3 regions of the Fusibacter sp. JL298sf-3 genome follow, and region 1 is predicted to be linked to each of the others. Evidence: predicted binding sites of a transcription regulator. Region 1 holds the regulator's gene; each other region holds the start of a gene.

What was found. Region 1 encodes Rex, which represses fermentation and respiration genes when NADH is low (regulators of the CRP and FNR family bind a similar motif). Its sites were predicted from a motif close to ATTGTTAANNNNTTAACAAT; they were not measured.
Region 2: ACR6HW_RS06740 ((2Fe-2S) ferredoxin domain-containing protein) is a predicted target of Rex. The motif match lies at 5,821-5,840, and genes of this name have one in related genera.
Region 3: ACR6HW_RS03770 (glycerol dehydrogenase) is a predicted target of Rex. The motif match lies at 7,611-7,630, and genes of this name have one in related genera.

Annotation. Positions count from the first base shown of each region.
Region 1 is NZ_CM132608.1:1,984,821-1,995,038, reverse strand. It holds gene ACR6HW_RS09525 (DUF92 domain-containing protein) at 1-38, shown strand, start outside; gene tsaE (tRNA (adenosine(37)-N6)-threonylcarbamoyltransferase complex ATPase subunit type 1 TsaE) at 102-563, shown strand; gene tsaB (tRNA (adenosine(37)-N6)-threonylcarbamoyltransferase complex dimerization subunit type 1 TsaB) at 557-1,213, shown strand; gene rimI (ribosomal protein S18-alanine N-acetyltransferase) at 1,234-1,656, shown strand; gene tsaD (tRNA (adenosine(37)-N6)-threonylcarbamoyltransferase complex transferase subunit TsaD) at 1,657-2,673, shown strand; gene ACR6HW_RS09500 (acyl carrier protein) at 3,058-3,291, opposite strand; gene ACR6HW_RS09495 (ABC-F family ATP-binding cassette domain-containing protein) at 3,381-5,291, opposite strand; gene ACR6HW_RS09490 (AraC family transcriptional regulator) at 5,430-6,275, shown strand; gene ACR6HW_RS09485 (redox-sensing transcriptional repressor Rex) at 6,554-7,183, shown strand; gene ACR6HW_RS09480 (acetyl-CoA C-acetyltransferase) at 7,328-8,512, shown strand; gene ACR6HW_RS09475 (MarR family winged helix-turn-helix transcriptional regulator) at 8,537-8,992, shown strand; gene ACR6HW_RS09470 (MATE family efflux transporter) at 9,159-10,218, shown strand, end outside.
Region 2 is NZ_CM132608.1:1,366,040-1,376,257, forward strand. It holds gene ACR6HW_RS06725 (DUF418 domain-containing protein) at 1-320, shown strand, start outside; gene ltrA (group II intron reverse transcriptase/maturase) at 437-1,855, opposite strand; gene ACR6HW_RS06735 (EAL domain-containing protein) at 2,313-5,507, opposite strand; gene ACR6HW_RS06740 ((2Fe-2S) ferredoxin domain-containing protein) at 6,037-6,282, shown strand; gene ACR6HW_RS06745 ([Fe-Fe] hydrogenase large subunit C-terminal domain-containing protein) at 6,279-7,997, shown strand; gene ACR6HW_RS06750 (SpoIIE family protein phosphatase) at 7,997-9,160, shown strand; gene ACR6HW_RS06755 (4Fe-4S dicluster domain-containing protein) at 9,179-10,218, shown strand, end outside.
Region 3 is NZ_CM132608.1:774,105-784,322, forward strand. It holds gene ACR6HW_RS03735 (glycerophosphodiester phosphodiesterase family protein) at 1-1,622, opposite strand, end outside; gene ACR6HW_RS03740 (GrpB family protein) at 1,625-2,221, opposite strand; gene ACR6HW_RS03745 (Crp/Fnr family transcriptional regulator) at 2,346-2,999, shown strand; gene ACR6HW_RS03750 (cupin domain-containing protein) at 2,989-3,300, opposite strand; gene ACR6HW_RS03755 (permease) at 3,293-3,826, opposite strand; gene ACR6HW_RS03760 (permease) at 3,823-4,305, opposite strand; gene dhaK (dihydroxyacetone kinase subunit DhaK) at 4,648-6,408, opposite strand; gene ACR6HW_RS03770 (glycerol dehydrogenase) at 6,405-7,520, opposite strand; gene ACR6HW_RS03775 (PocR ligand-binding domain-containing protein) at 7,679-8,593, shown strand; gene ACR6HW_RS03780 (SH3 domain-containing protein) at 8,840-9,184, opposite strand; gene ACR6HW_RS03785 (hypothetical protein) at 9,192-9,368, opposite strand; gene ACR6HW_RS03790 (phosphotransferase) at 9,352-10,218, opposite strand, start outside.

The DNA.
Region 1 (10,218 bases):
TGGTCTTTGCAGGGGCATTGCTTCTTTGGCTGCTATAGACAGTTGACCGCCTCTTTGTTTCTTAGTAAAATAAAGGGATAGAGTGAATTAGGAGAAATGCGATGACAAAACAGACGTTTACAATAGAAAGTCTCGAGGAGACGCAGGCGTTGGCGAAAGCGCTGGCGCAGAGCTTGCGCAGAGGCGATGTTCTCTGCCTAGAAGGCGATTTAGGCGCCGGAAAGACGACTTTTACACAATTTTTTGCACAAGCGCTCGGGGTTGAGGACTATGTCACCAGCCCGACGTTTACGATTATGAACAGCTACCAAGGGGTTTTGCACGGCGCTCCGGTTGAACTGCACCACTTCGACGTGTACAGAATCGGAAGTCCGGAGGAAATGGATGAAATCGGCTTTGACGACTTTCTCTACGGCGACGGCATCTGCGTCGTGGAGTGGGCGTCACTTGTGGCACCGCTCATTCCGAAAACGGCGGTATGGCTGCGCATGACATTTGACGAGGCGTTCCGACGCGTGGTGACTTTAGAGGGCATGAATGAAAGAGGGGCTGTATTATGTTAGGATTTGTATTGGATACATCTTCTCAAATTGCCAGCGTTGCGGCATTTGAGGACGAAAAACTGCTCGGCGAGTTCACGGTTCTGGCCAACCGTACGCACTCACAGCGTCTGATGCCCATGATCGACGCTTTTTTAAAGCAACTGTCTCTGAAGCCGACGGATTTTGACGCCTTTTACGTGTGTTCGGGACCGGGGTCTTTTACCGGCGTGCGCATTGGACTCAGCACGGTTAAGGCCTTTGCCCAAGTAAGTGGGAAGCCGGTCTATACGTTTACGAGTTTGGCGCTTCTATGTGCGAATTTTTCCCGTCACGAGGGGACTGTTGCGGCGCTTCTGCCCGCCAATCGAGACGAGGTGTACTACGGGTTTTACAAAGTTTCCGGTGGCGTTGTAACGCCGATTGAAGAGGGGGCTGAACCACTTGAGCGCGTGTTGGAAAAAGCGGCGGACAAACCCGATTTGCTCTGGGTCGGCGATGTGGCCACGGATTGTGCCGAACAGCTGGGCGGTGACGTAGCGCGTCGCGTTGACAACCGCATCAGCGCTTTAAACGCCGTTCACTTAAAGGACGCTGCGTTGACGGCGTCGACGTACAGCACTGTCAAGGCGCAGTATTTTAAAAAATCCCAAGCAGAGAGGGATTTAAAGTAATGTCGGCGGCGTTTAGAAGAATGACCGGAGCGGATGTTGAAGCGGTATATGCCATTGAGAAAGCCTCTTTTGCATCGCCGTGGACAAAGAACAGTTTTATCGAAGAAATTGAAACCAACGAGAAAGCGCGGTATTTTGTGGTGGAAGGCGGCGGTGAAATCGTCGCCTATGGGGGGCTTTGGTGCATTTTAGACGAACTCCACATCACCAATATCGCCGTTAAGCCCTCGGCGCGTCGCAGGGGCTTTGGCGCGGTGCTCGTGGAGGGCATGGTGGCTTTTGCCCGTGACGAAAAGTACGCACACATGACGTTGGAAGTCCGCGTGGGCAATTCGGCGGCGATTGCACTCTACGAAAAGTACGGGTTTAAATCCGTGGGGGTTCGGCCCAAGTATTATATAGACAGTGGTGAGGACGCCCTGGTTATGTGGAAGGAGCTATAAATGGGAAACGATAGATTGACACTGGCGATAGAGACGTCCTGTGATGAAACGGCAGCGTCGGTGCTCAAAAATGGGCGCACAGTGCTTTCAAACACGGTGTACACCCAGATAGAGATACACAAAAAATTTGGTGGCGTCGTGCCGGAAGTGGCGTCGAGGAACCATCTCGACCAAATTTCGGCAGTGGTCGACGCCGCGCTTGAAGGGGCAAAGGTGTCCATGAGCGCTATCGACCACATTGCCGTGACGTATGGGCCCGGACTCGTCGGGGCGCTGTTGGTGGGGCTCTCCAGTGCAAAGGCGCTGGCGTATGCGTTGGAAGTGCCCTTGGTGCCTGTGAACCATATCGAAGGGCATATTGCGGCAAATTATATTGCCCACCCGGAACTGGCGCCGCCGTTTCTCTGTCTGATTGTTTCCGGCGGACACACGCACCTTGTAGAGGTGGTGGATTACACGACCTTTAAAATCGTCGGGCGGACGCGTGACGATGCCGCAGGCGAAGCGTTTGACAAGGTGGCGCGTACCTTGGGGCTCGGTTACCCCGGTGGCCCGGTTGTAGACAAGCTCGCGCAGAGCGGTGATGCGACAGCCATTGATTTTCCACAAGCCATGATGGGGGAAGCACATCTCGACTTCAGTTTCAGCGGTCTCAAGTCGGCGGTGCTCAATTACCTCAACAGCGCCAAAATGAAAGGCGAGACCATCTGTGTGGAAGACGTTTGTGCAAGTTTTCAAGCGGCTGTGGTCGGTGCGTTGAAAGGGAAAACAGAGCGGGCGCTGAAACAGCTGGGGTACGATACGTTGGTACTCGCAGGCGGTGTAGCGGCCAATTCAGCCCTACGCGAAGCGCTTTCTGAGTTAAAAGGCGTGCACCTCTATTACCCGCCGCTGTCTCTTTGCACCGATAATGCGGCGATGATCGGCTGTGCCGGCTATTACCGATTTTTAAACGGCGATATCGGCGATTTAAATGTTAACGCTGTGCCCAATCTCAAAATCGGTGAAACCCTGTAAAAAGTCCCCACCTCATACCTGTTGTATGAAGGTGGGTTTTTTAGTGCCAATCTCCACCGCCTGTTTTACAAAGAAGAGGTTGTGAAGGCGCAAATATATCAATGGAAGTGTATATTCACTCAGGATAAGTTTTGGATATTTTGTGGATTAAATTGTGGACTATGTGCACAACTTTTCAGAAAACACGAAAAACAAGGGTTGAATCATGTGAATAATAGACGTTAATCATGTGGATACTGTATGGACCTGTGGATAACTTCTGTATATTTAATTACGGTGCATAATTATCCGTTTTTATATGGGGGATGTTGTCGGGAGCAGCGCCTATGGCATCGTTTAAATTAAAAATCGCTTTCCCCAAGTGGAGAAAGCGATAAGTGGTGCTTATTCTTCAATACCAATTTCATTTAAGTAATGCACGATGTCGTTAATAGATGCAAAATCCTGTGCTACGTCGTCGGGAATCTCAATTTCAAATTCGTCTTCAATGGCCATAATGATTTCTACTGCATCGATGGAATCGACATCCATGCTGTCAAAAGACGTATCCGCTTTTATATCGTCAGGATCTATGACGCTTAACTGCTCTACGATGAGAGCCTTGATTTTTTCAAACATGGTAACCTCCTAAAGTCGCTTGAACGTATAACTTAGTTTTTATTATAAAGAAAAAATAACATTTGTCTATATCCTTTTGATTAAAGAAATCATAATAATTCTAATAATTCATCGAATTCTGCGTATAGCGCTTCGATTTCAGCCTTTAAATCTTCGATGGATTTTTGCGTCTCTACCGATTTTTCCGGGTTTGAAAACACCTCGGGTTCACATAGGGCCATTTCCAGTTCAGACAGTGCACTTTCTTTAGATTCCAGTAAGCTCTCAATAGTGCTCTGGCGGGTTTTGAGTCTCTTCACTTCCGCCTTCGCCTCTTTTTCCTTGCGCTTGTTTTCTTTGATTTGCGTCTTGGTGAGCGTATCTTTCGGCGCCATGTCCGAGGCGTCCAAAAGCGCTTCTGTCTTCTTTTCTTGAGCGTAATCGTAATTGCCCCAATAGACGGTGAGCCCGTCTTCTGTCAGTTCAAAGATCTTGGTGGCGATTTTGTTCAAGAAGTAGCGGTCGTGGGAAATCATAATTAAAGTGCCCTCGTATGCACACAGGGCGTCTTCCAGCGACTCCTTCGAGTAGATGTCGAGGTGGTTGGTCGGTTCGTCGAGGAACAGCGTGTTGTTTCTTGAAAGCATGAGCTTGAGCAGTGAAACACGGCTTCTTTCTCCGCCGCTAAGCTGTCCGATATGCTTGTCGACGTCGTCGTTTGAAAACAGAAAGGCGCCTAAGAGCGAACGCACTTCAGTCAGCGTCAAATGCGGGTTTTCATCGTGAATTTCTTCGAGAACGGTTTTTTCAAGTGTGAGGTTTTTAAGTTCTTGGTCGTAATAGCCCTTCTCCACTTGATGCCCCCACGTCATGGTGCCCGTGGCATCTACTTGGCCGAGCAATGCTTTGAACAACGTCGTTTTGCCGACGCCGTTGGGGCCTATGAGGCCGATGCGCTCGCCGCGGAAGATGTCGAAACTCAGGTTTTCAAAGACTTGATGCGCGCCGTAGGCCTTCGACAGATTTTCCACTTTTAAAATGTCTTTGCCACTTTGAATATCGGCGGCGAGGTTTAGGCTGAAATGCGCCTTAAATACTTTGGGGCGCTCGGACGGCACGATGTGAGAAAGGCGCTTTTCACGTGATTTTGCCCGCTTTGCCAGTTTTTCAGTGCCGCGTTCTTTAAATTTGCGAATTAAGTCCTCTTGCTTTTTGATTTCTTTTTGCTCGATTTCGTATTGTCTTTGCGCCGCTTCAAGTGCAACGGCCTTTTGAACCACAAAGTCTGAGTATCGGCCTTTGTAAGTGGTGATTTCATGATTTTCGATTTCGTACACATGGGTAATCACCTGGTCGAGAAAATACCGGTCGTGGGAAATGAGTATAATTGTCCCTTTGTACTCTCTGAGGTAGGTCTCAAGCCACTTAATTGCGTCGATGTCGAGGTGGTTGGTCGGTTCGTCGAGAAAGAGGATATCCGGTTGCTTTAAAAGCAGTCTGGCGATGCCCACACGTGATTTTTGCCCGCCGCTGAGGGCGTTAATGGGTTTGTGGTATTCTTCCGGGGCAAAGCCGAGGCCGTTGAGCACGCCGCGAATCTGACTCCCCACAGCGTAGCCGTTGAGGGTTTCAAAGGCTTCTTGAAGCCGTGCGTATGACGCCATCGTCCCCTCGTAATTGGGGTGCGTGGTGTCGCTCATCAGCACTTCGAGTTCGCGCATTTTTTGCTCGATTTCAAAAACGTCGCTGAAGATGGCTTCGCAATAGTCGAAGGCACTGATGCCCAAATCAATTTGCGTGTTTTGCTCTAAGTATCCGGTGGTCATGTCTTTGGATATAAAGATCTCGCCGGCGTCTTTGGTTTCGATACCGGCCAGGATTTTAATCAAGGTGGTTTTACCGGCGCCATTGACGCCGATTAGCCCTACTTTGTCGCCGACGCCCACTGTGAAAGACAAATCTTCCAAGATGGTGTCGATGCCGTAGGTTTTGCAGATGCCCGTACAAGATAATGCAATCATGGTCTACTTCCTTTTCTAGAGTTATCAGATTCATTATACATGATACACTGGTAGAATGAAAGCGCGTGACAAAAGAGGACAGGAAATGTCAAGAAGTAGCTCACAAACTGTCTTATACTAAATCTAGAGGAGGTCGTTATGGCATTGATAGCGGATATGCAAAAATCGGTGGCGTTTATGGAAGCGCATCTGTTGGACGGGATTACTTATGAAGAGGTGGCGGCGCATCTATGTCTATCGCCGTATCATTTTCACCGGATGTTCAAGCTGACCACGGGAACCACGCCGTCTGTCTACATGCGCAATAGGCGTCTGTCTTTGGCCGGTGAACACCTGACACATAGCGACGATTCTATTATAGAAGTCGCCTTTCGTTATGGCTACGAGTGTCCTGAAAGTTTTTCTAGGGCATTTGCGCGGTTTCACGGCATGACGCCGCTTAAAGCCAAGCGTACTGGGGCACCGCTCAAATCTTATAACCGCCTCGTCTTAAAAATGATTTTAGAAGGAGGACAACTGTTGGATTACAGAGTAGAAAAGCGCGCTGCATTTGACGTGCTGTGCAAAGTACGCGCGTTTAATCAGGAAGAGACGTCAAAGGCATCCAATCGAGACATACCGGATTTTTGGACGGCGTGCCAAAACGACGGCACTTTTGAGGCGTTCAGTTCAGACGGCGGGGTATACGGCCTCTGCAGTGCCACGGAGCATGCCAGTCAGTTTTTCGATTACGGCATCGGCAAAGTATACACCGGTGGCGCTGTGCCGGAGGGGTACCGAGTTTGGAGCGTTCCAGAGGCGCTGTGGGCGGTTTTCCCGTGTGTTGGTGACGACGGTGCGTGTATCGGCGCTATGTGGGAACGCATTTTTAAAGAATTTCTGCCGGGATCGACCTATGAAATGGCGCCGGGAACGGATTTTGAATACTACGGCGCCTCAGAGTGCTTCTGCGAGATTTGGATTCCTGTTCTATTGAAAGAATAGCTGAAAAACAGTGCTTTCGAGCGCTGTTTTTTTGTGTGTATAATAGACAGGCCGCTTTTTTTCTAAAATATTAAGAAAATTTTAAAGAAAAAAATAACGAGGTCTCGGTGACCAACGGGGGCTGAAGTTGCGTTAAAAGGTTGTTAGTTGGGCATTTATTGGGTATAATCAACTCTAAGACGATAATTGGTGCGAAAAAAGATTGTTATTTATTTGACAACCTTTAGTAAAAAATGGTACAATATACGAATAAGGCTTAAAGAACGATGAGGTGAGTAATGAAAGAAAAAAACATATCAGTAGCAGTTATTAGGAGATTGCCAAAATACCATCGGTATTTGAAAGACCTCCTCGACAAAGATATTAAACGTATATCTTCAAAGGAATTGAGTAAATTAATAGGATTTACAGCATCGCAAATTCGTCAGGACCTCAATAACTTCGGCGGTTTCGGACAACAGGGGTACGGCTACAACGTCGACGACCTCTATACGGAAATCGGGAAAATCCTAGGTTTGACACGCGAATACAACGTTGCCATTGTCGGAGCGGGAAATATGGGACAGGCACTGGCCAACTATTCGAGTTTCAGCAGATTGGGCTTTCATTTAAAAGCGATGTTCGACATCAACCCCAAATTGGTTGGGCTTAACATCAACGGTGTTCAAGTTTACGACATCGACGAGTTCAATACCTATGTTGAAGAAAACAACATTGAAATCGTCTACATCTGTACGAGCCGTGCGGGCGCTCAAGATGTGGCAGACCGCATTCAAAAGACGAACATTAAGGCGATTTGGAATTTTGCGCCAATCGACTTAAAAGTACGCGAAGACATTGTTGTGGAAAATGTCCATTTGATAGATAATCTGTTAACACTTTCATATTTCTTAAAAGAAAAAGAATAATTCTATCAAAACCACTGCATAATTACGCTCTTTGCATGTTAAAAAAAAGATAAAGAAAATGCGGGACTGGGCATGACCTAGTCTCGTTTTTTTGATAAAATATTCTCTAGGGATTGTAACACATTAAACTTAGGGAGGTACAACATGAAAAGAGAAGTGGTTATTGTCAGTGCTGTTCGTACGGCCATCGGTGCTTTTGGCGGCAGTTTAAAAGGGGTAACCCCTGCAAACTTAGGCACCACAGTTATCAAAGGTGCGCTGGACAAAGTCGGCCTTTCACCTGAAGCGGTTGACGAAGTGCTCTTCGGTTCTGTTCTACAAGCCGGCTACGGCCAAGGCATTGCGAGACAGTGCTGGGTTGGCGCAGGTTACCCGGAATCGGTGCCGTGTACAACGGTGAACATGATTTGCGGTTCCGGTCTTAAAACAGTTTCCATGGCGGTTCAATCGATTCTCGCCGGCGACAACGACGTGGTGGTCGCAGGTGGTACTGAGAACATGAGCATGGCGCCTTATTTGATTAAATCCGGCAGATGGGGCCAGCGCATGGGGAACGGCGAACTGTACGACGTGATGGTGATGGACGGCCTTTGGGAAGCTTTCAACAACTATCACATGGGGATAACAGCTGAAAACATTGCAGAAAAATGGGGTATTACAAGAGAGGCACAGGACGGATTGGCGTACCTGTCTCAGTCGCGTGCGTTTAAGGCGCGTGAATCCGGTCGATTTGACGACGAAATCGTACCGGTGACGATTCCTCAGAGAAAAGGGGACCCTATTGTTTTCGATAAAGACGAGTACATCAAGGAGACGACAGAAGAAAAACTGGCGAAATTGAGACCGGCGTTTAAGAAGGACGGCACGGTAACGGCGGGCAATGCGTCCGGCATTAACGACGGCGCTTCTTGTGTCGTCGTGATGACGAAGGAAAAGGCCGACGCCCTCGGGTTGAAGCCGCTATGCTCAGTGGTGGGCTACGCTTCTGCAGGTGTCGATCCAAAGATTATGGGCATCGGTCCCGTACCGGCAAGTCGAAAGGCGCTTGAAAAATCGGGCCTTTCGGTTTCGGACCTCGACCTCGTTGAAGCCAATGAGGCGTTTGCCGCACAGGCGCTTGCCGTATCAAAAGAGCTCGGTCTCGACCAAGAAAAAGTCAATGTCAACGGCGGCGCAATTGCCCTCGGACACCCAATCGGTGCGTCGGGCAATCGAATTTTGGTCACATTGATTCACGAACTGGTTAAGCGCGAGGGCACTTACGGTTTGGCGACGCTGTGTATCGGCGGCGGTATGGGCGAAGCGGTAATTGTAAAGCGCGCAGAATAAAAGGCGTTTTAGAAAGGACAGTCGATGGCGAATTACACAAATGAAATCGGCCGGATTTTAGACCGATTCCACACAAAACTTTTGATGCAAGACAAGTCGGGCTTTTTTAAAAGGGACTTGGGCTTTAAAATCAGTTTGATGGAAATGCTTATGATTAAGCGCATTGGTGAACAAGAACCCATTCGACTCAACGAACTCATCGACTCGCTGGAAGTGGACCGAAATCTCGTGACCACGACATGCAAGCGCCTGATGATGCTTAAATTGCTCATCAAGCGTCAGGACGAGACCGACGGCAGGGGGCAATGCCTTGAACTGACGTCGGCGGGGCGCGTGGTATATGAGAAAATCGTCCGCGAGCAAAGCAAGGAGTTGGCGTTTGTCCTCGGCGACATCAGCATCAACGAAGAGAAAGCGATTTTGAAATTCGTCAGTAAGTTGGTTCAATACCATACTGAAAAGTACGAAGTCAACAAATAAATACGCGTGGAGGGCTTGACAAGGGGGTCTCCACTGCGTATAATCAGTAAAGTTAAAAAAATATGCAAATCGCCTTTACGGCGGAGTGTTGAACATCCACTTGAAAAAAACTCAAGGTGGGTGTTCTTTTTTTGTGAAAAATTAACGCGTTAGGGGAGAGAGTACCATGGAAAAGAAACAATTTAATCGCTATCTGTTGGCATTGACATTGCCCATCATTATTCAAAATCTTATTACAACGGCGTTGAATCTCCTCGACACGATGATGATCGGTCGAATCGGAGAAGTGCAGCTTGCCGCCGTGGGGCTTGCCAATCAATTTTATTTTCTTTACACGCTGTTTATCTTCGGCGTCGCCGGGGGCAGCGGTGTTTTAATCGCCCAGCTTTGGGGCAATAAGGACCAGCGCTCTATTAAAAAGGTGCTCGGGCGCTCGCTCATCTCAGCACTGCTTTTGTCCACAGTGTTTATGGTGGTGGGCTTGACGTTTACTGAAGAGATTATCGGCCTGTTTAACGACGATCCCACAATAGTGGCCGTGGGCAGTTCCTACCTGAGAATTACGCTCATGGGGTATTTGTTTACCAGTGTGTCCTTTGTACTGGCATCGGCACTTAGAAGCATTAACAACACCAAAATGCCGATGTACGCCAGCTTGCTCGGCTTAATAATCAACGGCACGCTGAACATGGTGCTGATTTTCGGTTACATGGGCTTTGAGCCGATGCATGCCAAAGGTGCGGCTATTGCCACGTTGACGGCGCGTACCATCGAGTGCTTCGTGCTCATCTACTTTATTTACAAGCACGTGCCGGAGCTCGCCTTGGGCGTCGGCGATTTCAAGGGACTCGAGACGTCGATGAAGGCGTCTTTAAAGAAAGTCACTTACCCGATTTTGCTCAACGAAGCGTGTTGGGGCATCGGCATGGTGACGTATGTCGGGCTCTATGCGCGCCTTGGAACGCGTGCGACAGCGGCGATGCAGATTTGCAGCACGGTGATGAACCTCTTTATGGTGGTGGCGTTCGGTCTTTCATACGCCGCGCTGGTGGTCGTGGGCAACGAAGTCGGTGCGGGCAAGAGTGAACATGCCATGGAACTGTCGGCGCATATACGCAAGCTCGCGCTGAAGGTGGGCGTCGTCTTGGCGGCGATTCTGTTCGCTTCTTCCGGCGTCATACCGATGTTCTTTAAAGTGTCGCCGGAGGTCAAGTCGATGTCTCAGG
Region 2 (10,218 bases), 620 kb from region 1:
GTGCACTGTTTTACATCACCGGGTTGCTCTGCCTGCTACAAACGGCTTTTTTCAAAAAACTGCTGTCACCGCTCCAGTATATGGGGCGTATGGCGTTAACCAACTATTTAACACAGACCATCGTCTTTACTACGTTCTTTTTCGGCTATGGTTTTGGCTACTTCGGAAAGTTGCCGATGCGTCTGTACCCGGTGCTGGCGATTTCATTTTATTGCCTACAGTTGCTCATTAGCGCCCTCTGGCTCAAACGTTTTAAGTTTGGCCCCATGGAAGCCCTTTGGCGCAAAATGACTTACGGCAATCAACACGCGGCGCGCTAGTGTATTTTTTCATCCACATTTAATCAAGACAAATCGAGTAGGAGGGAAAGTTGAGTAACTTTCCCGACCTCTCACAGCACCGTACATATGGGTCTCGTATACGGCGCTTCCTAGGTTTATGCACTAACAGATTTGTAATAATCAGAAAAGAATTGATAACCTGCTTTTCTCAAGAGATTATCTGTAATAGAGCATTGAAGTACTTGGCTACCGGCTATTTGCCAGTAGCCTTTTCTAGTATTAGAATACTTCTTTGCGTTAGAATGGTTATATCCAAGTTGTCTTAACCGCCTGTAGCGTGTTTTGATTTTCTTCCATCTCTTCCAGATGAACATGCGTAACCTTCTACGCAACCATTCATCCGTACTCTTTAGAAGTTTCTTCATATCAGCTAATTTAAAGTAGTTCGTCCAGCCTACTACATACTGTTTCAGCTCTCGTTTTAATACTTCATAACGAATACCACGCCGTCTTGTGGTTATTTGTCTTATTCGGCTCTTCATGCGAATAATGCTTTTCTTATGAACTCTGAATTTCATACCACCTTTTGATGAATAAAATCCATAGCCAAGAAATTTTACACGGCCTATATAAGATACGGATGTTTTATCCTTATTCACTCGAAGTTTTAACTTCTTTTCTATGAATGGTAAAATGTGTTCTAGTATCCTTTTAGCACTTCGCTTTGTTTTTGCAAACAACATTAAGTCATCGGCATATCTGACAAAACGCACACCGCGATGTTCTAATTCCTTGTCTAACTCATTTAGGATGACGTTGCTACAAAGAGGGCTTAGATTCCCGCCTTGGGCTAGTCCTTTAACTGTTGCTTCATACTTCTTATCAGCGATTGCACCCGCTCTTAAATATTTATGAATCAACGATATCACTCGACCATCTTTAATGGTTCTTGATAATATTTCTATCATCTTCGATTGACTCACTGTGTCAAAGAATTTCTCTAAGTCCATATCTACTACATAAGTGTAGCCTTCATTGGCGTATTCTTGGCACTTCTTCAAGGCATCATGTGCGCTTCGTTTCTCTCTGAAGCCATAGCTTGTTTCACTAAATGTTGGTTCATATAAATCTGACATTACTTGCTGTATTGCCTGCTGAACCATTCTATCTACTACTGTTGGTATACCCAACTGTCTTTTCTCCCCAGTGTCTTTTGGTATTTCTACACGTCTCACTGGTTTAGGACGGTATTTACCATCCAGTATAGACTTTCTTAACGCTTCCCCATTATCTTTCAAATGTTGTAGAAGATGCTCTACTTCCATTCCATCGACTCCGTGAGTCCCTTTATTTTTCTTCACACGTTTATAAGCTTTGTTCAGATTTTCTTGGGACAAGATTTGTTCCAAAAGTCCATACCCATTTCTGTCGGCATCGGTGATGTTGTTTTCAGTTATCCTCTTTTCAGTAAGCACTCTGTCATACCCTTTGTGTTCCGCACTATCTCTCTGACAGTAGCCATCAACTTTATGATGTTTTCTGCTTTTCTTCGTCCCGATTTCGGTAACTTTCATTGACTTTCACCTCCCTAGGTTCAACCCTTCATGTCTACACCTGTGTAGCCACTACTATGGTATCTGCTGACTTCTCATGACAAATCTTATTTCAACCATGCTTCTGAGATGCCTTTCACATGTCCATGAGACCTCCCCAGGTAAGAGCACAATCTTTCTCTCCATCTATCTGCCACATTTACGCTGTTGATTCCGAGTAGTTATTGGACTTCAATTTGTAATGCAACCTTATCCATCAACCTGCGCCTGATGTGATTTCTGTTCGTCAGACCAGAGATTTGCCGTAGGCTTCCTTCAGATTCCTCGTCGCCGAGGACACCCTTGCCGTTAGCTATACACTTCCCACTACTAGGGCGTGTTCAGGACTTTCACCTGTTAGATTGTGCCCATGCTGGGCACACATCGTAAAAACGGTACGGACCACATAGGTCTCGTACCGTTTTTTATCGCTCTGCCTCTAGGCTTTTGGCGTAAGCAACTCAATCTTTTCAATGGGTTTAGATAAACCGTAGCCTTGATAATAGTCACAGCCCATAGCGTCTAAAATATCGTACTGAACTTTGGTCTCAACCCCCTCTGCAATAATCTTCATGTGAAAGCCATGTCCCATCTGTATGACAAGTTGTGTCAACTCATGCATTTTGTCGTCATTTTCAATACCAGCGACAAAACTTTGATCAATTTTCAAAACGTTTACCGGCAATCGCCCGAGCATGCTTAGAGAAGAGTACCCGGTTCCAAAGTCGTCCATGTGAATTTCAAAACCGTTCTCGCTGAGTTTGTTGAGGTTGTTCACAACGCGATCAATGTACTCACTGATAGCTGTTTCTGTGATTTCAATATGGATTTGATGGGGTTTTACAGTATTTTCACGGACTTTTTCTAAAATATAAGACACGTACTCATCCCGTACAATCTCTTTTAAGGACGCGTTGATGGCAATGCAGATTTCTTCATCAAACTGTGCTTCATAGGCTTTGATAATAGCAATGGTTTCCCTGACGACAAAACGTCCGATTTCGTATATGAGGCCGTTTTCTTCGGCAAGTGGAATAAACTCACCCGGCGATACAAAGCCGAGCTCCGGATTTTTCCAGCGCACCAGTGCCTCGTAGCCGTGGAGTCCGCTTTTGTCGTATGAACTGTACTGAGGCTGTAAAACCAAATAGAGTTCATCGTTGACAACAGCTTTTCTCAAATACCGTTCTACCAGCACTTCACGGTCTTTTTCTTCTTGCATCTCACGGTTAAACCATGCGATATTTCCTGTCGATAAGTTTTTCTCAGCATAATCAAAAGCGATTTCTGCGTATTTTAGTGCTTTCTGTGCTTCATTGACTTCAGACTCCAAGGCGACGCCACTGTAGATAAACCCAAACTCCGAATAGAGGAGGTCGCTGTACATATAACTGGCGACTTGTGCTTCAATCGCCGCAATACAGGCTTCTGCTCGAGACTTATCGTATTTGTCGCCGAGCCATATGGCAAACCTGCCGCGTGGCAAGGTACTGATTTCTTCAATGTCTTCAAAAATGGTTTTTAAACCGGCACCCAGCTGAAACAGCAAAATATCGGTCTTATTGCGACCACAACTCTCAACAAGCTTCCCATAATGACGCGCGCCGGCAACAAGCAATATGGCATTTTCGCTCCCCTGTGTCATTAAATCATTGCTCACTGAATCCAGCAGATAGTCCAAATTGTAAAGACCTGTAGCCGAATCGTGAAAAGCATAAAACATAATCCGTTCTTTTTGAATGGTCGTCTCATGAACATCAGATAGCGAACCGACGATGCGCGATACGTTTCCAAATGCGTCTCGAACCACCACGCCGATAAAATGATGCCAGCGGTACTGATGGTCTTTTACCGCCACTTTGGCATCGACTTCATACACTTCGGGGATAGCTGTGTAATCCGATACAGCCTCATCAAACCAGATTAAGGAAAGTCTATCTTCCGGATGTACCCTTTCTAAAAAAGCCTCTAGAGCGTCGAGTTCGGAGTCCGCCCACTTAAAGGCGTTGGCTATTTCAAAAGCACCTGTTTGAGGGCTGTATTCCCAAAAAGCCTCTTTGCTAGCTTTTAAAATCAACTGGTACCTCAACTTTTCTTCTTCCAGCTTAACCCGATAGGCTTCCAGTTCATCGTAATTGTATCGCAAGGTCTCTTCAGCTGCAGCCATCTCTTCATAGAGTGCTTGGTTTTCAAGATTCGTTTCCTCAAGAATTTGATTTTTTTCTTTTAACGCAGTTACAGTGTACTCGAGTTCAGTCTGCGTCTTCTTCAGCATCTCCTCTCGGGCAACTTCTTCGCTGATGTCGAGAATCACGCCATCTATGTAAAGCATGCCCTTAGAGTCCTTGACCAATCGGCCAACTTCAGATACCCAAATGATGTCGCCGCTACGTGTTCTAATGCGATAAACCAAATTGTACGCACTCCCCGCTTCTAAATCAATAGGTGCATCTACAATCTGGATATCGTCTTCTAAGACGATATCTCGCCACTGACGCTCCCCGGTGTCTGATAAAAAGTCAGAGGCGGGATATCCAGTCGTCTCATAAACCCCTTCGCTTATATAATACATCAGCCAAGGCCACTTGGCCTTTGACCTGAAAACGATTCCCGGTATATTATTTTCCAGCGCCAATTGGCGCTTCTCTTTTTCACTGATGCGCTTTTTCAAGACGCGGCTGTAATACACGTAGTAGACGAGTACAATTAACGCTAAAAAAATCCCCCCTAAAACAGCCAACGATATGACGATGTCCCACTGGACACCTCTGCCGTAGTTGGCGATAAGGGCATCGTAGTCAAAGAGACTCATCACGAGGACGCCGCTGTCCTCAAGGGGCTCGAGGCGTGCCAAATGCTGGATGCCGTCGATTTTAAAGAAGAAGTTGCCTTTGTCGTCGCGCTGATAAGTTTTGTTTAAAGCGATGGTTTCCAATCTATTCTTTGAATCCGACAACACCACGCCGGTTTCGTGAAAGATAACCAATCGCTCATAGGGTTTCATTTCGAAGAAATCAAGATCGTCGATGGTGGTCTCATAACTGTAGTCGATCCCCACAACGCCCAGTAGGCTGTTCTGTTCGTCGTAAATCGCCTTTACATTGCTGAGAATAAACAAATTGGTGACTTGATCGACATAGGGGGTCGTCTGATGGATATGACCGCCCCCTTCTATCGCCACTTGATACCATGGACGCTCTCTTGGGTCATAGCCTGCAGGCAAAGCACTTGCCGGCCAGGAAACATACCCACCTGCCGCGTCGGCCATATAAATGTATTTTAAATCGTCATGAGACATGGCATAAGATTCGAAATAATCGTACAAATCCCGCTCTGCTTTACTCCCCAACTGAGGGGTCATCTCTGTTTTGGCAGTGGTACGGGTGTATTGCGTCAGCCGACCTGCTACTTCTTTAACATTTTTTTGGCGCGCAATAGTCTCTATGTCTTCTTCAATGCGCTCATGTTTAAGTTGGGCATATGCCGATATAGCATCAATCCGATAGTTGGTTTGACGGTTAAAATGCGCCACAGCGGCTTCTTTAACGCTGTAATTATAATAAGCTACTGAAAAGAGGCCAAAACCAATAAGAAGTATGGCAATCAGTAGTCTTTTTAAAGTATTGTCTTTCAAATTGTGCCTCCTGTAAAAGATCCTCTTATGTTTATTTGTAACCATTTTATACGATTGTAAGCAGAAAATCACACCTGTTTTTGTTAAACATTAAACAATTAAACCTTCTAATTTTAATAATTTCTCAGAATCTATATATTTCATTTTGTTATTACTTATTGCGTTCTCGTAATGAATTGGCATTTTACTCGATGCTTTTTTCTTGTTCTGAATCTTCCGAGTATTAATCGTTTCTTTTTTGTCATATTTTTATGGAAATTGGTACGTTTTTATCTTAAATTATCTTATCGTATGGAATTGAAATTAAACACCCTTTGTGATATTATTAACATGCATAAGAGATTAACTCTTATTCACTGTAGGCAATCGCTGCTTGCTTTATCATCTGTCACTCCATGACCGCAAGCATGGTTCGTATCCCCCAAAATATTGCTAAGCCTTCTCATCGTATAATCTAACAATATTTTGGACAATCCCTCAGCAAGCAGCATTCCTCTCTTTTTATTATCGTATTTGGAGGTTCACGTTTATGGAAATCAAAGTGTGTATCGGCAGTGCATGCCATTTAAAAGGGTCTTACGAGGTCATCAAAACATTTAAATCATATATTTCAAAAAATGCGCTTGAGGATACTATTGAACTCAAGTCTTCGTTTTGTCTGGGGAAATGTTCAGAAGCGGTATCCGTTCAAACCGACGCCGGCGAGATGTTTTCAGTTTCTCCTGAAACCGCTCAAACTTTTATAGAGGAACTCCACAGGTGGGTGATTAAATGAAGTTTATCAATTTCGACGCAGAGAAATGTGATGAATGTTTTAAATGTTTAAGGGCATGTCCGACAAAAGCCATTGCTTTTACGAACAAAAGCCATCATATTATCGACGATCTTTGTATTAAATGCGGTCTGTGTCAAATGCATTGTCCTGAAGGGGCTTTGACGATTCAACTCGATCTCGACTCTGTTCAGCGCGCCATTAAAAGCGGCAAAAAGGTCGTCGCGTCTATAGCGCCGTCCTTCGCCGGTTCTTTTGACCTCGAACACCCTAACCAAATGCACACGGCGCTGAAAGCGCTCGGTTTCTTTGCCATTGAAGAAACTGCACGGGGCGCGGAAATTGTCTCGCTCGAGTACGAAAAAACCATAGCACTAGGTGAAAAGAAAAACATCATCACCAGTTGCTGTCCTTCGAGCAACTACCTTATTGAGCACTACTTTCCAGAAGCCATAGACGTCGTAATTCCAACAGTTTCTCCTATGCTCGCACACGGCTTTGACCTCAAAGAACGCTACGGTACAGACGCCTATGTCGTCTTTATTGGACCCTGTCTTGCAAAAAAAGCCGAGGCTGTCGAAATCGAAGGGGCCATCGACGCCGTTATCACTTTTAGAGAACTTGAAAAGTGGCTCATCGAACAAGGCATTGCCATTGAGACATTGGCGCAAACGCCTTTTAGTACGCCTGTGAGCAAGCGCGGTCGCGCTTATCCCCTTGGCGGCAGTTTGTGGAAGAGCGATTTGAAAACGCGGATTAACCCGACCTACGACTACGTCCATGTCGACGGTATCGAAAACTGTGAGTCCTTCTTAAAATCCATAACAAGTGGCGAAATCAGCGGCTACTGTGCAGAACTCAATATATGTGACGGTAGTTGCGTCAACGGTCCCAACATGCCGGACTCTGCTCCGAATATGTTTAAGCGCATGCAGAAAGTCAAACAACACGTCCAGTCTCAAGAGGGATACTCGGATGTTGAAATACCTTTTGAGCTGTCACCTGAGCAACTGCGTAGAAGTTTCCATTCAAAATCTACAAACGAGGCGCCAGTCAACGACTTAGAAGTGGCTGAAGTGTTGATGAAGATGGGTAAGTACTCAGAACAAGATCAGCTCAATTGCAACGCCTGTGGCTATACCACGTGCTATGATAAAGCCGTAGCGGTCATCAGAGGCCATTCGGATATCAACATGTGCATGGATTCTTTAAGAAAAAAAGCGGAGGGGCTGCAATCGATCATCTTTGAAGCGAGTCCGAACGCCATCTGTATCCTCGACCAAGAGCTGCGCATCCAGGCAGTTAATCCGTCTTTTCACAACCTCTTTAATTCATCGCGCATTAAGCTGAACTACTGGCCGATTGCCGCTTTAATAGAAGACCCTATTTTCGACGACCTCCTCTCTTCCGGCGAACTGAGAGTGAGCAAGAAAATATACCTTGAGTCCGTGGACAAATCGTTCTTCTCCAATGTGGTTCAATTGAACGAAGGTAAAACCATCGTCGGCATCTTTACCGACATCACACAGGCGGAGAACAATAGACAAGAACTCGAACGCGTTAAGGCTGAAACCATTTCAACATGTCAGGAAGTCATCGACCACCAAATGCGCATCGCACAGGAGATAGCCAGCTTACTTGGCGAGACGACTGCGGAGACAAAAATCGGCCTCAACAAACTGAAGAAGCTCGTGTTATCCGATGGAGGTGACGCTTAATGGCTTTTCCTTACTTTGTCGATATCGCGCACCACTCGCTCAACAAAATTGGCGAAGAACTCTGCGGAGACAAAGTCGAAATTTTCAAGACGGACAATCGCCTTATCGCCGTGCTTTCCGATGGACTGGGAAGCGGTGTCAAGGCGAATATCCTCGCGACTTTGACCAGTAAAATAATGATAACTATGTTAGAAAAAGGGGCTAGCATTATCGAGACCATCGATACGATTATCCATACATTGCCTATCTGCAATATCCGTAAAATCGGCTATTCGACATTTACCGTCATCGATATCGACGAATCCCTGCACGCAAAAATTATCGAATTCGACAACCCGCCGATTTTTATGATGCGCGATAAAGCCCTATACCCAATTGATAAAAAAAAGATAGTGTCTAACGATAAAAATGTTTGGGTGAGTCATGTGGACTTGAAAGTCGGCGATTCCCTAACGCTGTGCTCAGATGGCGTCGTCCACGCTGGTGTCGGCCATTTGCTCAACCACGGGTGGGAGTGGCACCACGTCGCAGAATTTCTAGAACTACAAGAGACCCCATCGGCTGAAAAACTCAACCGCCGACTAATTGAGACATGCAACAAGCTCTACAACGAGCTCCCCGGTGACGACACCACCGCACTGACCATTTGTATACGCAATCCCGAGCGCTTGCAGGTACTGTCGGGACCACCGGAGCAAAAAAACAAAGACCGGGAAACCATTGAACACTTTATGAAACAGCCAGGTAAGAAAATCGTCTGTGGCGGTACTGCGGCCAACATCGTGGCCAGGGAGCTGAATAAAGACATCGAAACAGAAATCGACTACATCGATCCCTTCGTTCCCCCTACCGCTAAAATAGACGGTATCGACCTGGTCACAGAGGGCGTCTTGACGCTTAAAATGGTTCTTGGCAAATTAAAAGCACTCAACAAAAGCTGTGAAGAGCCTGTTTTTAATAAAAAAGACGGTGTGAGCAGATTGCTCAGGCTCATGGTAGAAGACTCCACACATATCGATTTTTGGGTGGGACGGGCCATAAACCCCGCACATCAAAACCCTGATTTTCCAAGAGATTTAAGCATTAAAACCCGCGTCATTAACGAAATTATAGAAGAACTTAAGACAATGGGGAAAATTGTTGACCTTCATTATACGGACTAAATACAAAGCAGGTGACCCATGAGAAGTTATGAAAATCACGTACAAAAATTTAAAAATCAAGTTATGAAAGAAGTGGCAAAATACGCATTTGAAGGCACTCTGAATCAGCACTTACACCGAATTCCGATTACCGTTGCACCCGGACCGGACTCTCAGTTCAGATGCTGCGTGTACCATGAGCGCGCCGTCGTTGCCGACCGTGTTCAGCTGGCTATGGGCGGTAATCCCGAAGTGAAAGGCGTCGTAGAAGTGTTGCCTTCCGCATGTGATCAGTGCACCATTAACCGCTACGTTATCACTGAAGCGTGCCGTGGTTGTATTGCCAACCGATGCATCGCCAGTTGTCCTGTTAACGCCATCACCATGCACAAGGGCAAGGCGGTTATAGATCCCGATAAATGCGTCGAATGCGGCCGTTGCAAAGACGCTTGCCCTTACAACTCTATTGCAGACGTTATGCGCCCTTGTAAACGCGACTGTCCAACAGACGCCATCCAAATCGACCAACGCAAAAATGCCGTTATCGATTACGATAAATGTATCTCCTGCGGTGCCTGTGTCTATAAATGTCCTTTCGGTGCTATCCAAGACAAGTCGCAAATTGTCTCGGTTATCGAAGCCCTTAGGATGAATCAAAAGCCCGTTTACGCCATGCTCGCACCGGCTTTTGCCACTCAGTTCGAGTACGTTGAACTGGGCAAAGTTATCACAGGGATTAAAAAGCTCGGCTTTAAAGACGTTATCGAAGTTGCACTCGGCGCCGACATGGTGACACGTCACGAAGCACAGGAGCTTCTCGACCACAAAGAAAAAGGCGAAGTGCTCACCAGTTCTTGTTGTCCGGGATTTGTCAACTACATTGACTTAAAGTACCCGGAATTGAAGGGACATGTTTCAAAGACTATTTCACCAATGACAGCCACTGCGCGATTGATCAAGTGCATCGACGCCGACGCCATTGTCGTCTTTATCGGCCCTTGCATCGCCAAAAAAACTGAACAGATGCGGATGCCCGATACCGATTTCGTGCTCACTTTCGAAGAGCTCGCGGCTATCAT
Region 3 (10,218 bases), 1.2 Mb from region 1:
TGGGCATTTTCCACAAAGGCTTCAGTAACGTTGATGGCCTCGACACTATAAAAATCCACTTCTAACGCATCGAGTTTGCCAAATGCCAAAAACATGATGTAACCGGTCTTCAACTTGGGTTCAAGCGCCTCCAATTGACGAATGTCCTCAAGACTCTGCGTGGTGATGACACAAGAAGATACAAAGTCCTCTTCCCTCAACAATTCCACGAGAATTGAATACATCTGAGGGCTGTAACCCGTCCCCTTGAGTTCGATATTCAATCCGATTTTGTCCTTAGCGAAGTCGATGACCTCTTTTAATGTCGCCACTTTTTCTCCGGCAAAGGCCTCAGAGAACCAACTTCCGGCATCCAACTCTCGCACTTCAGCAAGTGTCAATTGATCCGGTCTGGCGTCCCGCCCTGTCGTCCTCTTGAAACTCGAGTCGTGCAACAAAATGATGTGCCCATCCTTAGTAAGCTGTACATCTACCTCAGCAAAATCAGCACCGTTTTCATAGGCTTGCTTAACAGCGGCAAGCGTGTTTTCAGGAGCCTCATAAGAACTGCCACGGTGCGCCGTAACAGCCACATCGTACTTAATCGAAGCAAAAGCCACATCAAAAACATACACATAAGCCGACACCCCGACGACGAGCAGCACCGCACTGACGCCGATAACCGCTTTGTTGGACAGCCATCTGTTGAGCCGCGTCTGCCGGCCGACCACCTTGATTTCGAGGGGATCGACATTGCCCGACAACTGATGGTACAAAAGCGTCAGCTGAATCAGAGAAGCTGGAATCGAAATCAGTCCCCAGAGATAGAGGAGGATGATGCCGAGGGCAAACACCACGAGGGTGTTAATGGCCTCACCGAAAGGAAACAGCGCTATAATCGCGGCACTGCCCAAAACCATCAGCAGAGCTCCAGCAACGGCAAACACAACGGCAAAGGCAAATGAAACCAACGTGTATTTAACGATGTATTTCAAATTGTGTTTGAGCAACTTGGCGCTTTCTCTCAGAAAGTGCTTTTTTTGCTCCCTGTTCAGCAACAGCGCATGTAACGCAAACATCCAACGCACCGTTAAGGCAACGACGACGCCAATGGCAAGTATTGCCAAGGCATACTGGAAGGTGTTCGATTCTATTTTTTCCACGAGAAACACCGGAATGGTCAACGAGTCGAACAACCCTATTCGTATTTCACTCTCGAGAAGCGGTGCCAGCAAGATAAAATACACCGCGATAATAATGCCGTCAAAGCCGAGCATGTATTTCAACCGCTTCATGACGTACAAGACGATGTCGATAAACCGGCTCTCCCTACTTTCCACCAAAATTTGATGGACTATGACCGTTATGCCCCCAAGTTGCAACATAACGATGATAAAGCCAAAAATCAGCATGGTGAGAACCAGCAAGATGCCCTGCGGAGAAATCAACAACTTTTGAAGCAAACCGTTGGCGACATAAGTCATACCACGGGATTTCATCAGCAAGTTGAGAATCATGTGGAACAACGGCAAAATGAAAATGGTGAGGAGCAAACTGACAATTAACTGATAGCCGATAATGCGGTTGATATTTTTGATGAAGAGTTTGTACCCTCTTACATGCAGTTGCCATATAGCTTTCATGTTCACCTCATTTCATGTACCGGTTTGTAACGGTCTTTATACAATTGTCTCGCCAGCGCTGTAACCTCAGTGACAAAGGCCGTCTTCGCCTCTGTATACCCGTCCCTGTTGTGTCGATAGCCCTCTGCTAAAATTTCCTTCAAACGCCCATAGGCATCGGCCACCGCCGGATGATCCTTTAAGTAATCCCTAAAATAGAGTTCGTTCCAATCGCCACAAGGTCTTACGTGGAGATGGAAGACGCGCTCCGCATAGCCCGCCGGTGTATAGCCTTTGTTGAGGACGCTGTCCACATGCGGCGTCGTTTGCTGAGACATAAGCACCCACCCCTCTGAGACCAGCTGCGCTACGACATCGGCATTTTCAATGCCCGGCGCCAGTTCTAGCAATATATCCACAGTGGGTTTCGCTACCAGTCCTTTCACAGCGGTGCTGCCTATATGATGATATCTATAAATTCTCGAAGGCGACAACAACGCCGAAAGCTGTTCTTTTTCAGCTTCATACCACTTAAAGTACGCCGGATTATGCGGCTTGAGAACAATCGGAAAAAGCGCCCACAATTCTTCTAGCGTCATATCGGATAAATTTTTTGCCATTTGAGCCCCCTTTTTTCTTTATAGTTTACCAAAAAAGACAGGGCCTGCCTACTCTAAAAATGCTTGTATCAATCGCCTTTCCGCGCTATCCTAATTGTAGAGTATCGTTTTAAAGGAGGTCCCTATGTCGTACAGGTTAAAAGAAAGCCCGTTGTTCGGCGTTCTTACAGAAGACACTCGAAGAGCGTTAATCGATTCGAAATGCAGAACTTTTGGTAAAAATGAAATGGTACATTTAGAAGGCGACACCTGTACCCATATAGAAATCGTTCTCAGCGGCGCCCTCGCCGTGGAGCGCATCACATTAGAAGGCAATCTGCTCGCCGTCGCCGATTTTAAAGTCGGCGATACCCTCGGCGCAAACCTGATTTTTTCAAGCCAGCCTTACTTTCCCATGACGGTCGTCGCCAAAAAAAAGACAGAGGTCCTCCTCGTCGACAAGGAGACCCTCCACAAACTTTGTCGCACATCAGATGCCTTTATGCGCGCCTTTATAACCACAATTTCAGATCACACCGTTTTTATCGGCACCAAAATCAAGCACCATGTCAGCCGACGTATTCGAGACGGCATCTGTAACTACTTACGAACACAGGTCCAACTTCAAAAGACCACCGACATCCGCTTGACGTTGACAAAAAAAGCTCTTGCCGAACAAATGGGCGTCAGCAGAACGTCCCTTTCAAGAGCGCTGCAAAAGATGAAACAAGATGGTCTCATCGACTACGACGTCCACCACGTGTACATTCTAGACGCCGATGCCGTACTCAATGTGTAGGTGCCGGCGCCTTTATCACAATGAGTTCAACTGCCTGTTCTGAAGTGTTGTGTACGTGCATGACGGTCTTCTCCGAAATCTCAATGAGCGTTCCCGCATCGTACTGTCGCTCGTCGCCATCTAAGCTCAACGTCAAAGTCCCCTTTACAACGGTCATGTACACGTCAGCATTGGCTTCATGCACCGGCAGACCTTCACCTTTTGGGAAAATCATATGGATGTAATGCAACGCGTCGTTGAGAACAAGTTTCTCTACGACTTTTTCTTTGCCCGTCTGAAAACGGTGGTTTTTTTTATTCATCTCTCTGCTCCTTTTCACTCTTTAAAATGGACGACCGTTCAATGTTTCGATTCATTACAATGCCTATGACCGCAATTGCCACCACTGTCAATCCCCAGCGCGCCCACATGTAAGATGCACCTAAAAATTTGGCCTCATTGGCCAGCATAGGCACTTTAATAACCGCCCAAGCACACAATATTATCGCTACGTTGCCGACGGTGGCCCCTTTTTTCAACAAAGCCGTTCCAATGGGAAACGCCGCGTAAATCGGTCCTGCCGAGATGCTCCCCAGCAAAAAAGCAAATACCGTGCCCTTTATGCCCGACGCCTCTCCCAGTTGCGCCACAATAAAAGCCTTTGGAATAAGCACTTCTATGGCGACAATCATCATAAACACCACCGGCATAATCCAAGCCATTTCTTTTAGGTAGTAAACCGTGTGTGCAAGTGCCTCCACTGCAAGCGCCCTATAGAATATGGTAAGTCCGACGTAAATTAGGCCAATTGCCGTCGTCATGCGATGACGCCTGACAAAGTTTTTCATACGACACCTCCCATCGCCCACGCAATACCAAGAGCCGCTAAAAAGCTGAGGCCGTTGCGCATCACTGTAAACTTCATGCCATAGCTTTTCTTCTCAACTGGAAACGTCACGATCCCCACCATCGTCAATGTCGTCAAAAAAGCTGTTAGCGGCACCACTGCTGCGCCGGCGTCTCTCAGCGAACCGATGAGCGGAAACGCCACAAAAGCCGGAATCAGTGTTATACTCCCGATTACAGAAGCTGCCACTGTCGCCGCCCAGCCGCCATTTTCCCCGAGTACCCGTTGTATGGTCTCCGGTGACAAAAACGTCACTATCAAGCCGATTAAAAACACTATCCCGACGATGTCCACAAGCATGTGCTTCAACATGCCCTTGGCTTTAACAGCGGCTTTCCGCGTCGCTCTTTTGTCTTTGTAAGCAGCCGCCGCCATACCGACAATTCCAATCCCCCAAAACGCATTAGTCAATCCATCCATTTGACAACCTCCTCTCCACGCTTACAAAGAGTATAAGGCTTTTGACGTGTAAAAAGTGTTCCACATGTCACACTTTGCAAAAAAGGGGGACGGTTCTTTTGTGCCGGATTCAACTATAATTTTCCATATAATCCAAAACCACGGCGCCTCTAAGCGCTGGTACAGCGGGATTTTAGAAAATCGGCGTCACTGTCGACGCCGATATAACTTACCGTAGGCCACTTCGGTTAGGCCGCTGTGTATACGCGCCGACGTAAACGTCAAAAAACCTCGCTATTCCTTCGAATAGCGAGGTTTTAAATGGTAAATATTAGTGTTTTTCGGCACAAAAGAACCGTCCCTTTAAAACCGCAACGCCTTGTCAAGTGCTTTAAAGATCACACCGAGCGCGTGAGCGCCTGCATCTGGATAGCCAAGGCTTCTATCGCCCACAGTTCCAGCACGCCCCATACGGGCAGTGATGTTTTCTGTCGCTTTTGCACCAGCTTCAGCGGCAGCCGCACCTTTAGCAAATGCACGCTGGAGAACGCCACCTTCCTCTGCGACTTTCCGCCACGCGTCAACACATGGCAAAAGTGCGTCCATTAACGTTTTGTCACCAATGCCTGCACCGCGTCCGAAAGCTCGTTCACCTGTCAGTCGAATGCCCTCAGCAGCAGCTTCAAGTAAACCGTACATTCCCTGGACATCCAAATGCTCTTTGCCCCTTGCCGAACGGCCTGCTGATCGAAACGCCGCCCCCCATATCGGGCCGGACGCGCCGCCGCAATGGGCCATAATTACCAGCGCACAGGCTTCCAAGAAAGCACCGATGTCACCGCTGCCCTCGCTTAAAACCGCGCCCCATTCTTTTTTCAGGCGCTTAAAGCCTTTGGCCACACTCATGCCGAAATCGCCGTCTCCGGCATGGGCGTCGAGCTCACAAAAAGCCACTTCGTTCTCAATAACAACCGCGCCCATTTCAGACACGAGAAAAAGCATGTTTTCATAGGTTACCACCTCTCCTTCGACAACAGGTGTTCCCCGTGACAATTCGACCGCTGCTTCCGTTACAACCGCCTCTTTACACTTGTTGAGGCGCTCAGGGGTAATCGGCTTCGACGCCGCCGTCTGTACAAATGCCGGCGTCTCACATGGGGCACCGAGCAACGCTTCGAGTTCGTCGTCGAGCGCCATAAGCGATAGAGAGGCCCCTGCCATGTCGATGCTGGTCATATAGTTGCCAACGCGCACAAATGCGAGGGTATGCCCTTTTTCGAGAAGCCGCTTGGAGACCGCTGCATTGAGCACATAGAGCTCCTGAAGCGGCGTGCCGCCAAAGCCGTTGACGAGTAACGCCAAACGCGCAGGCCGGTCGCTTTCAATTGGCAAAGCGTCCAAAAGAGCCTCTACCATGCGCTCCGCCAATTCATCAGCCGTTTGAACCGCTTCTCTTTGAATCCCCGGCTCACCGTGGATGCCGACACCGTACTCCATCTCCCCAGATTCAATTTGAAAAGTCGGCGTTCCCTTTGCTGGCACTGTGCACGACGTCAGTGCAAAGCCAATGCTCTTAACCGCATCAGCGGCCTTCTGCCCAATGCGTTGAACCGATTCAAGCGGCAAGCCCTTCTCAGCGGCGGCACCTACAACTTTATGGACCAGTACCGTTCCCGCGACACCGCGCTTGCCCACTGTGTAAAGGCTATCGTCCACCGCAATATCGTCGGCCACCTTAACATGCGCCACCTCAATACCGTCTTCACTCGCCATAAACGCCGCGTTTTGAAAGTTCATCACATCGCCACTGTAATTTTTAATGATTAACAGAACACCTTTTGAACCGGCGACCTCTTTTATCGCCTTGTACACCTGTACTTGAGACGGCGAAGCAAAAACGTCGCCGCAAACGGCGGCGTCCAGCATACCAGTGCCGACAAACCCTGCATGTGCAGGTTCGTGGCCGCTGCCGCCGCCACTGATTAGCGCCACTTTTTCCGAGTCGAGTGCCGCGCGCTTAACAATACCGTACCGATTGTCGTAGTCGAGTTCTGGATGGGCGAGCAACAGCCCCTTGCCCATATCGTTAACCAAAGTATCCGGTGTATTGATTATTTTCTTCATACAAATCGTCCCTTCTTTTCTCTTCCCAGTGCATCGGCGACGCGAATGGCCGCCGCCACTTGTTCCGGCGTTACCTGAAACGGCATGGCGTGAACCGACTCTTCGGGAATACACGCTTTCTCAGCAACTGCTGCCAACGCTTCATCGGACAGTTGTTCGACGCCAATATCGGCGAGACATACCGGCAACCCTATTGACAGGCAAAAATCCAGTACGTCGTCAATAGTCGACATCGGTGCATTTTCGAGAACCAAATGCGCCAATGTACCAAAGGCCACTTTTTCTCCATGGTAATACGCGTGGGTTCCCTCGAGGAGCGTCAAGCCATCGTGAATGGCGTGAGCAGCTGCGAGACCACCGCTTTCAAACCCCAATCCCGACAACAGACAATTGGCCTCGACGATGTTTTCAAGTGCCTGTGTAACGACATTGGCGTCACAAGCCGCTTTGGCTTTTACACCATCTCTTAACAGCGTTTCATAACAGAGCGTCGCCAGTGCCATCGCCGTCATCGTTCCCTTGGCGCCCCCTCCACACGGTAACCCCGCGTTGACATCGGCATTTGAACGCTGGGTGGCACGCGCTTCAAAATACGTCGACAGCGCATCGCCCATGCCCGATACCAAAAATCGCGTCGGCGCTTTAGCAATGACAGCGGTATCGACCAATACCACTTGAGGGCTCTGTTTGAAATACGCATACGATTCAAAGGCGCCCTCTGCTGTGTATACCACTGCCGAGTGGCTGGTGGGTGCATCTGTTGCGGCAATCGTCGGCACGATAACAAGCGCCTCACCCTCGGCAACACATTTCGCCGTATCAATCGCCTTGCCTCCGCCGAGACCGACGGTACAAGCGCATTTGTGCTCAGCTGCCAGCGCCTTTAACCGCTCGATTTCACTGCGACAGCACTCCCCTTTGAAACCGCTCTCCACAAATGTCACACTGTAATCCTCTGCGCTTTTATCCAGCTGAGCTTTTACGCGTGCCACGTCGTCTGAATGGGCAATTAATAGTGCGTTCTTGCCAAACCCCTTTACAAAATACCCCAGTTCATTAAGTACCCCTTCTCCTTGCATGTAGCGACTTGGACTGATAAATGCTTTTTTCATATTCATAGACCTCCTCATGTGTTTCTAAACAGTTTACAGAAAATTTCGTCATCTGTCACGAGGGTTTATTGTCCTCTATAGGCAATTTTTAATGGTAATATATTGTCATTTTGATGATTTTAATGGTATAATTTCGATGACCATAAAGGAGGTTTACTATGTTGAAGGATGTCATCGACATCGAAAAGTGGCAAGCACTACAAGACGCCGTTGCCGAAGTCACACAGTTTGCTATAATCACTGTGGACTACAAAGGCAATCCGGTTACGACACACAGCCGTTGCTCTGAGGTTTGCCGAAAAGCACGGGAAAATCCGGAACTCTTAGCCAGATGTCTCACCTGTGATGCCAGAGGCGGCCTTGAAGCGGTACGCACAAACGCGCCTTACATTTACCACTGTCACATGGGCATTGTGGACATCGCTATTCCCATAGTCGTCGAAGACCAATACCTCGGCGCCATTATGGCCGGCCAAGTGCGACTCGTTCCCGAAGAAGCACATCGCATTGAAGTGCTCTACACACCACAGCATTTAGCGGCGCCGGAGGCTTATGAGGCACTGCCCGAGTTCACTCTGGAAAGCATCTCAAGTGTCACCGAGATGCTGCGTCAGCTCTCGCATTTTATCGTCAGCGAAGCCGTAGAAAAGCACAGCCGACAAGACGCCTTTGTCGCTCTTTTCAAAGATCGCATGACCTCTCTTTCCGGCGACTTTCTCGATTTGCTTTTGGCCCCACCGGCACTGACCGATTCTGTGGAAAAACACAAAGTTTTAAAACCGGCTTTCGACTACATAGCTGCACATAAAGACCGCATGGTAACACTTGATGAAGTGGCTGCGGTCTGCTATATCAGTCCGGGGTACTTCAGTCGGCTTTTCAAAAAAGAGACCGGCGTCAATTTCAGTACCTTTCTCAATCAAATGAAGCTCAGCTGGGCAGAAGAACTTTTGCTGACGACGCAAATGACAGTGGCGCAAATTAGTGACGCATTGGGTTACAGCGATGTCGGTTACTTTATTAAAAAGTTTAAAGCCCACCGTGGCACCACGCCAAAACGCTTTCGAACTTAAAGGGACGGTTCTTTTGTGCCGGATATCACTATATTTTACCATTCAAGAGTACTGCCGCGCGCTAAAACTCTAGATTCTTCAGTATCGGCGCAAGTCCCTGCGCCGGTACAACTCGTCTTCACCAATCCCCTGAAAGTATGGTGAAGGCGCGCTGATGTGCGCTCAAAAAACCTCGCTATTTAAAGAGATAGCGAGGTTTTTTATGGAATATATTAGGGTTTTTCGGCACAAAAGAACCGTCCCTCTTTAAACAGTGAGATGATTGAGCGGTGCCCAGCCCAACTGATCCGGCGTCTGTTCGAGATACCCGAACACCCAGCCGTTGAGGGTACTTTCGCCGATGACCACATCGCCTTTGTGCACAGTCAACTCTGTGGCGTCGTAGGCTTTCGACACAGTGCCCTCATCGCCACATCTGTCGATAATTTGAGCGGGTACCCATCCCTCGGCGTGCTCAGCTACACAGTACACCCAGTTCGGCCAATCGCCGTTTGGATCCGACATTTCTTTACAGACGACGCGTTCACCTGCTTTGAGTTTAATAAAAGTCTCTGTTTCCGGCACCCAGTCCTTTGTCACATGATAGCGCATAGTGCCCTCACTTTCTCTCATTTTTTCTGCCAGTAATCAAATAGTACCCCAGCAACACCGCTGCTGCAATCATAAGTGGCGCCGCTAAGCCATCGGGTACAGGCGTTATAAAGCGATTGGTTAACATGACGCCAGAGGTCAGCGCCAAAGCCAATAAAACCGCCCAACTATTTCGTTTTTTCATATGCGTCTCCAATCTGATAATAAGTAAGCAGTTGCGCCGCAACTTCCAACCACGCTTTGTGCTCGGGATTGAGACAGGCGCTCTCGACACACCAGCAGAGTGCCATCGCCGTCTCTACATAAAGACTGAGGGCAACGGTTTCAACAGGTATCGACACTTTCGACGCCAAAGTCTCGACGACATAAAGGGTTGATTCTAAAGAGGTTGTTCCGTCCCCATAAAAGCATTCGTTTAAAATAAACCGAGGCAAATCGAATAAGGGCGGTCCGACGACGCCTTTGGGGTCTATTATACCGTAATCACCGTTTGATTTCAGCAATAGGTTGTCGTGATGCAAATCGCCATGTAACAGTGTTCGCTCGCCATATGCACTAAAAAGGGACGTACACAGACGTTCTGCTCTAAACATCTGTTCAGTCAAGAGGGGATCGTCACTGTTTTCAGCCATGTAGGCGGCAATGCGCTTTACCCACTGCAGGTACGTCGGAAAGGCGCTCTCTTCAACTGAAACAGGCGTTGCGTGTAGCTTGCTGTATACCGTTACAAATGCTTCAATGCGCCTATCTAGCGCGGCCTCTTCTCGAAGAGGCGTGCCGGGTACAAAGGCCTCTAGGAGCATGAGGCCTTCTTCAGGCATCATGGCGTAGCACTTGCAAAATGAATCGCTTCCGTAAGCGACGTTGTAATCAAACAGCCCCTCATTTGAAGCTTTTAAAACAACGGGACCATAAGTGGACGAATGGCATCTCAGTACTGTGTTGGTGGGATAAGATTGGAGCTCGTGTATGTCGGTCAGTTGCCAAACGGATTTTGCCCACTGGAACCACTGGGTACTTTCATAGTTTTCAGG